DNA from 3 places in the Virgibacillus salidurans genome. Region 2 is predicted to be linked to each of the others. Evidence: riboswitches for the same ligand, from Rfam matches in the RefSeq annotation. Region 2 holds a riboswitch; each other region holds the start of a gene.

Region 1 (4,373 bases), 800 kb from region 2:
GGATTGCTGAGGTGCCGATTTGAGCTAATAACGCCAACGAATCCGGTCTATCAATAGACATGTATAACGTGAGTCCTCCAATTAGGATAAGCGAAATCCGGGAAACCCTTACTGCTTTTTGATCTAATTTTCTCTTGGAAATTTTTTTATCTTTGTAAAGAATTGGAGCCACGAGCACTTTATAAAGATCGTTGCCAATGCTTGTTGTCATGCCGAGATACAGGCTATCTGTCGTGGACAAGATAGCTGAAATAATTCCTACGACCATTAAGACTACTAGAATAGTAGGAAAAACCTCCATAATATAGGCTGGTACTGCACTATCTGGAGATGACAGATTTGGGACCGTAATACGTGCAGCCATACCAGCAAATACAGAAAACGTAGATAGTACAAATAACGTTATTCCGGAAGATAGCGTAAACTTACGTAAATCCTCTTTCTTCTCTACAGTCAGCACTTTATTCATTAGATGGGGAAGCAAAGCAAAACTAAACAGCAGCCATTGGATGCTCAAAATAGCAAATACACTGTGAAACGGACCGTTCTCTGAAGTTAGACCTAACATACTTCCATCGATTGCGCCCATCTGCGTTTGCAAGTTACCTAAAACATTCCATCCCCCTCCGATGGACCAAAACAGCGAAATAAACAACAGGACGGAAATGACCGACATGACCGTACCTTGTATTCCGTCCGTGATCAACTGGGCAAAGGCGCCCCCCAAACTAACATAGACGACAGTTATGGTTACCCCTATAAGAATTCCCCACATGTACGGGATCCCTATGATTGTTTCAAACATGGTTGCTAAGCCAACATTTTGAGCAACAATATAATAAATGTTGAATAAAATGAGTAAGGCAACAACTACCTGTAATGCTTTACTTTGATATCGAATCCCTAGCCATTGCGGCAAGGTGAGGCTGCCTTCCTTTTTTTGCCCCTGCTCCCAGAAGGTTTTAGCAAAAAGAAGCAACCCTATCCATGAGACCCCAAAGCATCCCAGCGAATACCAAAGTACCGGTGCACCATAGGTATAAGCCCACCCGGGAACTCCGATAAATAGATTTGCACTTGCATAGCTTGCCCCGAAACTGATTCCGACAATCCAGGGATTCACCTTTCCTTTTGCGATAGCAAATCCTTTCATCGACTTACTATGGGCTGAACCTCGTTTTCCTAGCCAGGTCGTTAATAGAAAATATCCCAACAACGCTCCCAATATCAGCCATATTAATATATTATTATCATCACCCAGCATCAACTTCCCCCACCTTTTTGTTTCGGGTAGATTTTATTCCATATTATCAATCCCACAATCCAACATATGACGATGGCAATCCAATAAATTGTAAACATAATTTCCTCCATTTTCTTATCGAATGGTAGAACTTCATTTTATTATTATTTTGTCTGAACAGTTCCAATCCTTTTCGCAGGATGGTTATCCGGCAAGTGAGCACTTCCTTTTTCAAACATATTTTCTCTTAACGTCTGTCCTTCATATTCCTGTCGGTAGACACCACGTTTCTGTAATTCAGGAACTACATGATCAACAAACTCACGATAGGTACCCGGTGAATAAGCTTGGGCAATCGTAAAACCATCCACATCTCCTTCATTCGACCACTCCACCATGCGATCTGCAATTTGTTCCGGAGTTCCAATAAATTTAACGGTACCATTTCCAAGCCCATGATTTTTAACAGCTTCTCGTAAGGTCCACTTTTTATTCGGATCTTTTGTATATAAATCCAAATTTCCCTGAACTGCTTCTGTCTCAATATCTTCAATGTACTGATCCGGATCATATTTGGAAAAATCAATCCCAGTATGCCCTGACAAAAGCGAAGCCGTACCCTCAAAGCTAATATGATTGATCAAATCTTCATATTTCATATTAGCCTCTTCTTCAGTTGATCCGATAATTGGTAGAATCAATTGAGAAACAAATACATCCTCCTGTCTTCTCCCCTGTTCCACCGTTCGCTTCCGTATATCTGCAACATACGCTTTTAAAGCTTCCAGTGAATGATTTTTTGTAAAAACAGCTTCAGCATGTTTGGCAGCAAAATCTCTCCCCTTTGGAGAAGCTCCTGCTTGAAAAAGTACCGGGGTGCGCTGAGGCGACGGTTCTACCAAATGCGGGCCTGGAACATTGAAAAATTCACCTTCATGGTCGATCAAATGTACTTTATCCGGATCTGCATAGGTATCGTTTTCTTTATCATAAACAACCGCATCGTTCTCCCAGCTGTGTTCCCATAATTTATAGACAACGTTCAGAAACTCATCTGCACGGTCATAACGGAGTTCCTTGGGTAGACGGGTCTTAAGGCCAAGATTAACTGCTTCGCTTTCCAGATACGATGTCACCACATTCCACGCAATCCTACCCCGGTTAAATGATCAAGTGTCGATAACTGCCGTGCTAGCGAATAGGGTTGTGCATATGTAGCGGAAATCGTCGGCGCAAAGCCCAAATTTTTAGTGACTGCTGCCATTGCCGAAATAGGGATTAACGGATCATGCGCTGGAAGCTGAACTGCATGCCGAGCAGCCGCATCATGGCTGTTTCCATATACACTGTATGTTCCAAGTACATCGGCAATAAATAACGCATCAAATTTCCCACGTTCTAAAATTTGAGCTGTTTCTGTCCAATAAGATAAACTATTATGATTTGTTCCCTGATCCAATTCATGTTTCCACAGCCCCATGGAATGCGGAGAAGGTGAATTTTGGATAAACCCGTTCAAATGAATTTGTTTTGTCATAATGTAAATACTCCTTTTTTAATAGATTTTAAGTTTGGCTCCTCGTGCTCCGTTATAAAACAGTTCACCTCCTAAAAATAATCAAACTTTCCTTATATAATTACTCAGATTAAAAGATACGTGTATCGCGTGCAGAAATCCAGCTGTCACCAATTTCCAATAAAAAAACCTCTACCGATGAGGAAGAGGTTAAAATTTATTTAAACACGTCTCATCTTTCAAGCGAAATGCTTGCTGGAATTAGCACCGTGTTAACGGTTGCTGCGGGATCACAGGACCAGTTCCTCCCCCGACTCTTGATAAGGAAATATTCAATTTTTAAGATTTCTACATATCATAACGGATACAGGAAAAACTGTCAAGTGGGAAATTTAGATAAACTTTCTTCAACAATATGGCCTTAAATTAAAAAGAGCACAATTCTCACTTCAGAATTGCGCCCCTTAGTTTAAGATTATCTTCCATATCAGTAAATATTTTAACTTTCCGTTGAACGATCTCTCGGTTTTACTTCTTCTTTGAGTTTAAACGAAAGTATGAATCCAAGGATTGCTGTGATTGCCGCTACGATAAAGGAAACATTCACACCATGAATAATACCATTCACTGTGTCGTCTTGTATGGCAGTTGTCGTCATGATGGTGACAAGAACCGCAGTACCGATCGACCCGGAGACTTGGCGGAATGTGTTATTAACCGCAGTCCCATGTGGTATAAGATGGTCAGGCAACTGATTCAAGGCCAGGGTTGTCATTGGCATCATCACCATTGCAATTGAAATCATTCGAATACCATTCATGCTTGCTAGATATGCGAAGCTTGTATCCGCAGATAAATCCGTGAACGCGAAAGTGGTCAGTGATAATAGTAAAAGACCACCGCGAGCAAGCCACTTTCCTCCAAATCTATCAAAGAGATATCCGGTAATCGGATTTGAAAATCCCATAATAATAGCTCCAGGTAACAACACAAGACCGGATGTGAGTGCCGAGAACCCAACCATATTCTGCATGTATAATGGCAAAATAACATTTGTTCCAATCATTGCAGCGAAGACAACCATCCCAAGAGCAGTCGCTAGCGTAAATGTGCCATGTTTAAACACCCTGAATTCGAGGAGCGGCTCTTTCAATTTCAATTGTCTTGTAATGAACCAATAGAGAGAAATTGCCCCGAAAACAATAGATAAGATTACCTGATAGCTGAGCCATCCAGCGTCTCCAGCGACACTGAAACCGTACAGGAGCCCACCGAACCCAATGGTTGAGAGGATAACAGATAATATATCCAATCTCGGATTCTTCTGTTCCGTCACATTTTTGAGTAAGAAGTAAGCCGCTATAATGTCTATAATCGCAATGGGCAGTACAACATAAAAAACACTGCGCCATGGGAATTGATCAACAAGAAAGCCTGCTAGACTCGGACCAATTGCCGGTGCAAATGCGATGACAAGCCCGAACAATCCCATCGCCGAACCTCTTCTGTGTACGGGAAAGGTAAGGAACAAGATTGTCTGCATAAGCGGCATCATTATACCAGCTCCTGCCGCTTGAAAAACGCGTCCAGCCATTAAGAATGAGAAATTTGGTG
Region 2 (4,373 bases):
ACCAATCCCATAATGATAGTACAATGCGGCCTGGGCACCCCAGCAAATGTTCAAAACAGAAGTCACATTCTCTTTTGTCCATTCCATGATCTCTGTTAATTCTCCCCAATAGTTTACATCTTCAAATGGCAGATGCTCAATTGGGGCTCCGGTAACAATCATTCCATCATACCGGCGATCTTTGATGTTTTCAAAGGTTGTGTAGAACGTATCCAAATGGGATTTGCTTACAGTTTTCGATTCATGTGTCCGCATTCTTAAGAACGTGATATTTACCTGCAGGGGCGTATTCCCCAATAAACGCAGGAGCTGTAACTCCGTCCTTTCCTTTTCCGGCATTAAATTTAAGATGATTATATTAAGTGGACGAATGTCTTGCATCCTTGCCCGATCTTCATCCATCACAAAAATTTTCTCTTGTTTTAATACTTCCGTTGCAGGCAATTCTTTCGGTATGTTTATTGGCAACTGACATCTCTCCCTCCTGCATACTTATTCTATTAACAACGTTAAAACTCGCACCTGTTTATTGCCACACTTCTTCAGAAATTTCTACAATATGGCGGATTTTATCCCATTGCTGATCTTCCGTTAAATCATTACCCTCTTCCGTTGAAGCAAATCCACATTGCGGGCTAAGACATAGGTTATCATAGGATAGATATCCAGCCGCTTCAGCAATTCGCTCTTTTACAAGGGCTTTATTTTCCAGCTCAGCAAATTTGGATGTAACTAAACCTAGAACAACATGCAGATCATCCCTGTTCACATGTTTCAGCGGTTCGAATCCACCGGAACGCCCGTCGTCAAATTCAAGAAAAAGCCCGTCAACATTCAGACCATTAAATATCGTTTCCGATGCCTTATCATACGAACCAGAACTGAAATAACGAACGGTAATTGCCCCGGCAAATATGCATGGTAACCAGAAGATCATCTGGACGATCGGCGATGGATTCATTGATAGCGCGTTTGCATAATTTTTGCAGTTCGGCAGGCTCATACCCTTCCGCGCGGAGCGATTGTTCCCCCTCTTCCGATAAAAAGGAAGCCCATGACGTGTCATCAAGCTGTAAATAGCGGCATCCCGCATCATAAAAAGCCTGAATCGCTTTTTTATAGGCATTTGTCAAATCCCTCAACAAATCCTCAATATCACCATAAACTTCATTATCAATCTCCGCCCGAACTAGGAGCATATTAGGGCTTGGAATGGTCTGCTTGGCAACATGATCCTCTCCTACTTTTCCTCGCAAAAACTTGAAATGATCTAGGAATGGATGATCTTCATTAAAATCAACGTTGCCTGTTACACGAATCGCATGGGCAGTTGTTTCAATGCCATCAAACTTCAATCCAGTGTTTGATTCGAATCCTTCCACACCACCCAAATTTTCTAGAAAGTCAAAATGCCACCATGAACGGCGAAATTCCCCGTCGGTTATCGACGTAAGTCCTGCTTCCTTCTGCTTTTCGACAAGTTTGCTTATTTCTTCATCTTCAATAGTACGAAGCTGCTGGGCGGAAATTTCTCCATTTGCATTCTGGGCTCTTGCCTGTTTAAGGCGTTCCGGTCTTAGAAAACTACCCACATGGTCTGCTTTGAATGGTGCCTTGCTATCTAATTTTGTTGTTGTCATGGTATTCCGCTCCTTTAATCAAAAAAGGCCCCTTCGATTAAGAAGAGGCACTATCATGCGATCATCTTCTTATCTTCCAAGTTTCATCAACTTGCTAGAAGTAGCACCTTGTTATAATAACAGGTTGCTGAAGCGTCACTGGGCTTAGTCCCTCAGCCTCTCTTAATAAGAATCGTTACCTGAATTATTTGAATTACTATACAAACGATAGTAGCATTTTTATAGATAAAAAGCAAGGAAGCATGGACAACCCTCACAATACTAACGACAAAGGGTAGCATGCATACGTGTGTCACCCTATCCACTGTGCAACCGAAATAAGATCTGGAAAAAACATGTCTGCATCTGCTCGTGTTTCTTTCCTATTTCCAATAAGAATGGTCCTAACACCCGCTTCCTTCCCTGCTTCAATATCCGGCTCGCGGTCCCCTACCATATAACTTTGATCTAAATCAATATCATGTTTTTCTGCAAAATCCAAAATCATTTGCGGCTTCGGCTTACGGCAGGCACAATTCGCATGTGGCTTGTGGGGGCAATAAGCGATGTCATCGATGGTTGCACCAAATGCGGCTAAATCTTTTTTCATCTTTGTATGTACTGCCTCTAAAGCAGTTTCTTGCATATAGCCAAGCCCGATCCCCCCCTGATTCGTTACAACGAAAACCTTAAATCCCAAATCATTGAACCGCCTTACAGCTTCGCCTACACCACTTAGCAAATGGAAGTCCTTTGGCTTATTTACGAATTTCACCCGATTGGTGAGTACCTCATTGATTACACCATCCCGGTCAAGAAACATGCCGATGTTCATGACATTACCTTCTTCCATATGTTACTTGCACAAATCAACGGGGAAGCACGGGGCAGCCCTTTTGCTTCCTAAAAAGCAGAAGAGCCGTCCCAGTTCATCCTTAGAATTCCAATTCCTTTGGTGCTTCTCCTTTTTTATTCATAACCCGGATGGCAGTTGGATTAATCTCCAGCAAGACAAGTTCTGGGTCCTCTGGGCCATCAAAATAAATTTTCATCGTGTCATTCCACAGCTCCTTTTTCAGTGCTTCTGAATTATTAAAGGAGACCTTCCCTTGATATTCCACATAATCATCACCAAATCCTTCACCATCGTATCCGAGCAGAATATGCGTGAAAGGATTCGCTTCAATTTCCTCCGCCTTATCCGTTTCCTTGCTCGTTAACGTATAGAGCTTCAATCCTTCATTGAAAAACGTCATGTACCTTGTATGGGGCTTATTATTCTTCACTGTTGCCATCGGGCCAACGTAGCTGCTTTTTAGAATTTTTTCAACGGTTGCTTTGATCTCAGTTTGACTCATTACTATACACTCCTTTTTGTTGCTGGTGTAAATAGTATTCCTTCTGCTCTTGAAAAATAAACATTTTCCTGACTTCAGAAATGGATGTGGCTTGGAATGTATATTACTGTAAAATAAAAAAGGTGACCGCTCTCCCTAAGGTTAGCGATTACCTCTAAATTAAATTACCCTTTCTTAATTATCCTCAATAAGTCTAGCAACATCTTCCCCGCATTTTTTGCATTTTCCTTTAAGCAATATTCCATGCTTGTCGTTATGCATGTCATAATCGACGATAGTAGTTTCCATGCAGTTGACACAAAACACATTGCTAAGAAGCTGCATCTGGATGTCCTTAGGAATTTTAGACCATTTTTGAGCAGCTTTTAAATCGGTAACTGAAATTTTTTAACCTCCTTAAAAAAGCATGTGGACAGGTTCTCCCGCCTCCTTAAGAAGCAGAAGAACCGACCCCATGCTTTTTCTCAAACCTTTCAATCAATGCAAAAATATATGCTGTATTTTTCGATACATAGGATGCTTCTTTCCTCACACCTGGTTCCCCGCTGCTCCAACGATCATAAAAAACATGGACACGCTCGAATTCTTTGAAACTGATCTTTCTGTTTTTCGATATATTCACACTTGGTTTTTTAAATGTGGTGGGTTTTATAATTAAGGTGTCGTCTGCAGGAATTACAGCAAACCATAATGGTTCCTGATGATTTCTGGGTACTGTATGTATCTCAAACTCGTAATCTCGCTTTTGTATTTTGTTCCATACCTCTAACGCATTCATTGGCAACCCTCCCGTAAATTGTTGTATCTATCATAATACATAAACACCCAATCTATCAATCAATTGACGGAAGGGAGGGGGCAAAGTACCCTTTCACCTTCCCCTTATATAGCCATATTATTTTTCATAAGCCTTCTTGCCTTGATATAGGCAATTGCTTCTTCTATTTCCTCATCGGTCAACTTGATATCATCCACATATAAGTTATAACTCTCCAGATCCTTTGCATGCTGCAGGTTTACCCCTGATGATTTTGTCTCTTCACCTAGTAAATAGTCCACGTCCACATCAAAATATTCAGCAATCTTACTAACATGACTGGGGATCGGTTGCTTCTTACCAAGCTCATAACTCCAAATAATTGTTTTCGCAAAATGCAATTCATTAGCCAATTCCTCTGGCGATAATCCTTTTTCTTCCCTTAATTGTATTAGTCTCGATGCAATATTACTCATCTGTTTCACTCCATTTATTTTTCTAAATATTATATTTATTCCTATTGTATCACAAATTGGCGTAAAGATGTAGAATTAGGCCTTCGATTTAAAAAACTTTACTAAGAATTAACTTAATTAAAAGTTTGAAATTTATGGAGAAAGGGGAGGTTCCTCGTCTCAA
Region 3 (4,373 bases), 200 kb from region 2:
TCGTAAAATTTTCCCTGAATACTTTCATGATATCATTTGCCCCGATCGTTATTAAAACAATATCCGCTTCTTCAATTGCGTTGGAAACTTCCGGATTATCCAAGCGTTCCAACAGCTGATCTGATCGATCGCCGCGTATGCCAAAATTATCAAATGACACAATTTGGTTTTCAGCATTGATAGCGCGATCCAGTATTTCAACATAACCGCCCTGGTCATCACTGCTTCCGACCCCTTGTGTTAGGGAGTCGCCAACAGCAACAATGTGTGTGTCTCGATTGGTAAAGAAATCAACTGTTTCCTGAAACGCCTCGAAAATTGTCGTTGAAAACTGCCTCTGATCAGTTTCATCACTTTGTTCGGTTTCTTCCTCTTCTTCCTGCGGTTCTTCATTAGCTTCTTCGTTTGTCTCGTTTTGAGTTGTTTCTGTCTCATCACCTGGCGGAGGCGTTATATTATCTAAAGTTGCGGTAGGTCGATTGATTAATGCAAAAATTCCTGCCCCAATGATAAGAACAAAAATCGCAATCATAAAATTTTTCTTCTTCATGTTTACCACACCCGGCTGTTATATTATACGTATGAATTAGTATATTGTCTCATGTCGCAAATAAATTCGAAAGTATTTTTAATATACCTTTGGATTGATCTTATCATACTAAAAAATCGCCTTCTGTGAAGGCGATTTTTAATGCTTTTTCCTTTATAGAGAGAAGTTAAACTTAAATTGGATGACTTCTTGTGGGGAGGAAGTTTCGCCCAGGGCGAAAGAATCAACCTCAGGGCAGAAATATCAACCCCAGAGAAAAACCTCACCCTAAGCATTTACAACAACTTACACTTCCAACGGATCCGCTACTTTACGGTTATTCCTCAGACGGACCGCTTCTTCATACGGATTTTTATTCGTAATCACGGTAATCCCTGCAGCACGTGCATTTTCTAATGTTTGATCATTCGTATCCGGTGCTTCCACTAACAATATTTTTCCCTGTTTATTGATAAATTGCTCAATGGTTGATTGCGGTAGCTGTTTGTTGTTCACCCATACGGCATCCACTTCTTCAGGAATGTCCTCCAGCTTCGACTCACCATTGATAGGGATAACGCTGAATCCGAGTTTTGCCAGTTGCTTGCCGCTTTTATCAAGTTTGTTATCAGAATCAGTCACAGTTGCAATTACTTTTTTACGAGCCCCTCCATCTTTACGATCAAATGGGGAAGTAAGCAGCCATTTTATAGCATCTTCTTCCGTAGCTTCAAAAAGTGGCGGCTGATCCACAGCTTTGGCAATGGCTTGATCTAGATCGACTAAAATATCTTTCGGTGACTCAATGCCAATCGATAGGCGGACTAATTCTTCCGTTGTTCCGCTTTTTTCTAAGTCCTCCGCGCTTAATTGTTGATGTGTGGTTGATGCTGGATGAATAATGAGTGATTTTGCATCACCGACATTAGCAACATGGGACCAGAGTGTAACATTATCAATTAACTTTCTGCCGGCATCTCGGCCGCCTTTGATACCAAACGTGATAACAGAACCGAATCCCTTAGCAAGATATTTTTTCGCAAGCTGATGGGATGGGTGCTCTTCTAGCCCTGGGAAATTAACCCATTCTACAGCTGGATGTTTTTGTAAATAAGCTGCGACCTCTTCGGCATTTTTATTATGACGCTCAATACGCAGATGCAATGTCTCCAACCCCTGAAGGAATAAGAACGCACTTTGTGGACTCAGGGACGCACCGATATCACGCAGGAGCTGCACACGTAATTTTGTCGCATAGGCTGCTGGCCCCAGATCAACATAGCGGAGGCCATTGTAGCTTGCGTCGGGCTCGGTAAAACCAGGGAAGCGTCCGTTGCCCCAATCAAATCGGCCACCATCCACAACGACACCGCCGATTGTTGTACCATGCCCACCAATCCATTTTGTCGCAGAGTGGACGACAATATCTGCACCCCATGTTAGTGGTTTTGTGCCATATGGCGTGGCAAACGTATTGTCAATGATTAAAGGAATATTGTTTTCATGTGCGATTTCGCCAACCGTTTCCACATCAAATATATTCAGACTTGGATTTGTAATAATTTCAGCGAAGACAGCCTTTGTTTTATCTGTAATAGCACCTCGAATTGCTTCAGGATCCGTGCCGTCAACGAATTTTACATCGATACCGTAACGAGGCAATGTATTTGCAAAAAGATTGTACGTTCCACCATATAAATTACTGTCAGCGATGATCTCATCACCTGAACCAGCAATATTAAGAATGGAAAGTGTAATTGCTGCCATCCCGGATGATGTTGCGACAGCCCCGATTCCATCCTCAAGTTGTGCCATCCGAGTCTCAAAAGCATCGACAGTCGGATTCATAATACGGCTGTAAATGTTTCCTGGTTCTGCTAGGCCAAATAAATTCTGCGCATGTTCCGTATCGCGAAATACATAGGATGTTGTTTGGTAGATTGGCACAGCCCTTGACCCAGTTGCAGGATCCGGTTCTTGGCCCCCGTGAAGTAATACTGTTTCCGGATTGTGAAATTGAAAGTTAGACATGAATAATTCCTCCTTGGATTTTTGGCAGTAGTGCCGCTTTTTAACGTATCTGGGAGGAAGAGGGGATAAATAAATAACCCCCTTCCTAAGAAGAGGGCGTATATGTAAACGATCCTCCTCTTATCTTCCAGACCAATGTTGATCTGTAGGATTTAGCACCGTAAAAGGCAAATTGTGTTGCCTTCAGGTTGCCGGGCATCAAAGGGCCTATCCCTCCGCCACTCTTGATAAGAGATTAATTTTTCTAAATTACTGAACAGTATAACGGTAATTTGGATGGAATGTCAACCGTTTTGGGGAATAAATTTTTATTTAATTGAATTCAATTAAACTTGATAAATTGGGTGTTTTTTCATACTATTAGTTTAAAAAGAATGAGAGGAAGTAGAAAATGACGGTTACCGAATCGAGAGAATTGCAGCTCCTCCGATATTTAGATATGCGCATGCATCTATCAGATACGGATAAGCAATACTATGTAATCCTTGAGAAGGGATATGAAGGTGAACAAAAATTTGCAGCACGATTGGAGGGATTGTCGGACAGGCTAATCATATTACATGATTTATTGCTTGAATGGAATAATACTTTTTTTCAAATTGATACACTGATCATTTATGAAAATTTCATCCATCTTATTGATGTGAAAAATTACGAAGGGGAATTCTTTATTGAAAATGAAAGATGGTACACAAAATCAAAAAAGGAAATTAAAGATCCCGTCTTGCAACTGACGCGATGCGAATCCTTACTCAGACAATTACTCCAACATCACGGTGTTAACCTTCCAGTCAAATCACACATCATTTTTATCAATCCCGAATTCACATTATTCCAAGCATCTATAGACGTGCCTATTATTTTACCCAGTCAACTCAATCGTTTCCTAAGACAATTAAGCAGAAGTTCATCAGGTGGAAATAAAAATATAAAAATTGCTGAAATGCTAGTAAAGCTTAGTGAAGATGAATCCCCATTCACTCGTATACCCAATTATGACTATGCTGAACTGAAAAAGGGAATAACCTGCCTTGCATGTAATTCCTTTTTGTTATCTGTAAAAGATAGATACATAGTTTGTGATAGCTGTGGCCATGAAGAGGACACGGATGCTTCTATATTAAGGAATGTAGGTCAATTTCAATTGCTATTTCCTAATGAAAAAATAACAACTACAGTGATTCATGATTGGTGTAACGAAATTAAATCAAAGAAAACGATTAGTAGAGTATTGAACAAAAATTTCATACGTATAGGTCATGGAAAATACTCCTACTATGCTGAATGCGGCGATTAGACCTTTTATGGCTACCGCTTTAGCTCCTTTTCTTAGATTTAAGGTAGCCATGAACGGTTCATGTTAACGTTAGGGAACATGTTCAGGATTACGGTAGCCATGAACGGGTTATGACGACGTCAAAGGGGATATTTTCGGGTTCGCGGTAGCCATGAACGGGTTATGACGACGTCAAAGGGGATATTTTCGGGTTCGCGGTAGTCATGAACGGGTTATGACGACGTCAAAGGGGATATTTTCGGGTTCGCGGTAGCCATGAACGGGTTATGACGACGTCAAAGGGGATATTTTCGGATTCACGGTAGCCATGAACGGGTTATGACGACGTCAAAGGGGATATTTTCGGGTTCGCGGTAGCCATGAACGGTTTATGACGACGTCAAAGGGGATATTTTCGGGTTCGCGGTAGTCATGAACGGGTTATGACGACGTCAAAGGGGATATTTTCGGGTTCGCGGTAGCCATGAACGGTTTATGACGACGTCAAAGGGGATATTTTCGGATTCACGGTAGCCA

The links. A riboswitch is a leader RNA that binds a small molecule or an ion and turns the genes downstream of it on or off. The one in region 2 is predicted to bind S-adenosylmethionine.
Region 1: it holds a riboswitch for S-adenosylmethionine, as region 2 does, so the genes downstream of both, KFZ58_RS14720 (LLM class flavin-dependent oxidoreductase) here and KFZ58_RS18350 (5-methyltetrahydropteroyltriglutamate--homocysteine S-methyltransferase) in region 2, are expected to answer to the same signal.
Region 3: it holds a riboswitch for S-adenosylmethionine, as region 2 does, so the genes downstream of both, KFZ58_RS17320 (PLP-dependent aspartate aminotransferase family protein) here and KFZ58_RS18350 (5-methyltetrahydropteroyltriglutamate--homocysteine S-methyltransferase) in region 2, are expected to answer to the same signal.

The regions. Positions count from the first base shown of each region.
Region 1 is NZ_CP074373.1:2,882,387-2,886,759, forward strand. Features, by position in the region: gene KFZ58_RS14715 (sodium:solute symporter family protein) at 1-1,264, opposite strand, end outside; partial or broken gene KFZ58_RS14720 (LLM class flavin-dependent oxidoreductase) at 1,408-2,783, opposite strand; SAM riboswitch class I at 2,989-3,086, opposite strand; gene KFZ58_RS14725 (MDR family MFS transporter) at 3,259-4,373, opposite strand, start outside.
Region 2 is NZ_CP074373.1:3,680,321-3,684,693, forward strand. Features, by position in the region: gene metA (homoserine O-acetyltransferase MetA) at 1-468, opposite strand, end outside; partial or broken gene KFZ58_RS18350 (5-methyltetrahydropteroyltriglutamate--homocysteine S-methyltransferase) at 527-1,640, opposite strand; SAM riboswitch class I at 1,707-1,812, opposite strand; gene KFZ58_RS18355 (D-glycero-alpha-D-manno-heptose-1,7-bisphosphate 7-phosphatase) at 1,933-2,454, opposite strand; gene KFZ58_RS18360 (pyridoxamine 5'-phosphate oxidase family protein) at 2,555-2,977, opposite strand; gene KFZ58_RS18365 (hypothetical protein) at 3,408-3,755, opposite strand; gene KFZ58_RS18370 (helix-turn-helix domain-containing protein) at 3,860-4,210, opposite strand.
Region 3 is NZ_CP074373.1:3,479,019-3,483,391, reverse strand. Features, by position in the region: gene KFZ58_RS17325 (SGNH/GDSL hydrolase family protein) at 1-550, opposite strand, end outside; gene KFZ58_RS17320 (PLP-dependent aspartate aminotransferase family protein) at 836-2,560, opposite strand; SAM riboswitch class I at 2,678-2,794, opposite strand; gene KFZ58_RS17315 (nuclease-related domain-containing protein) at 3,006-3,857, shown strand.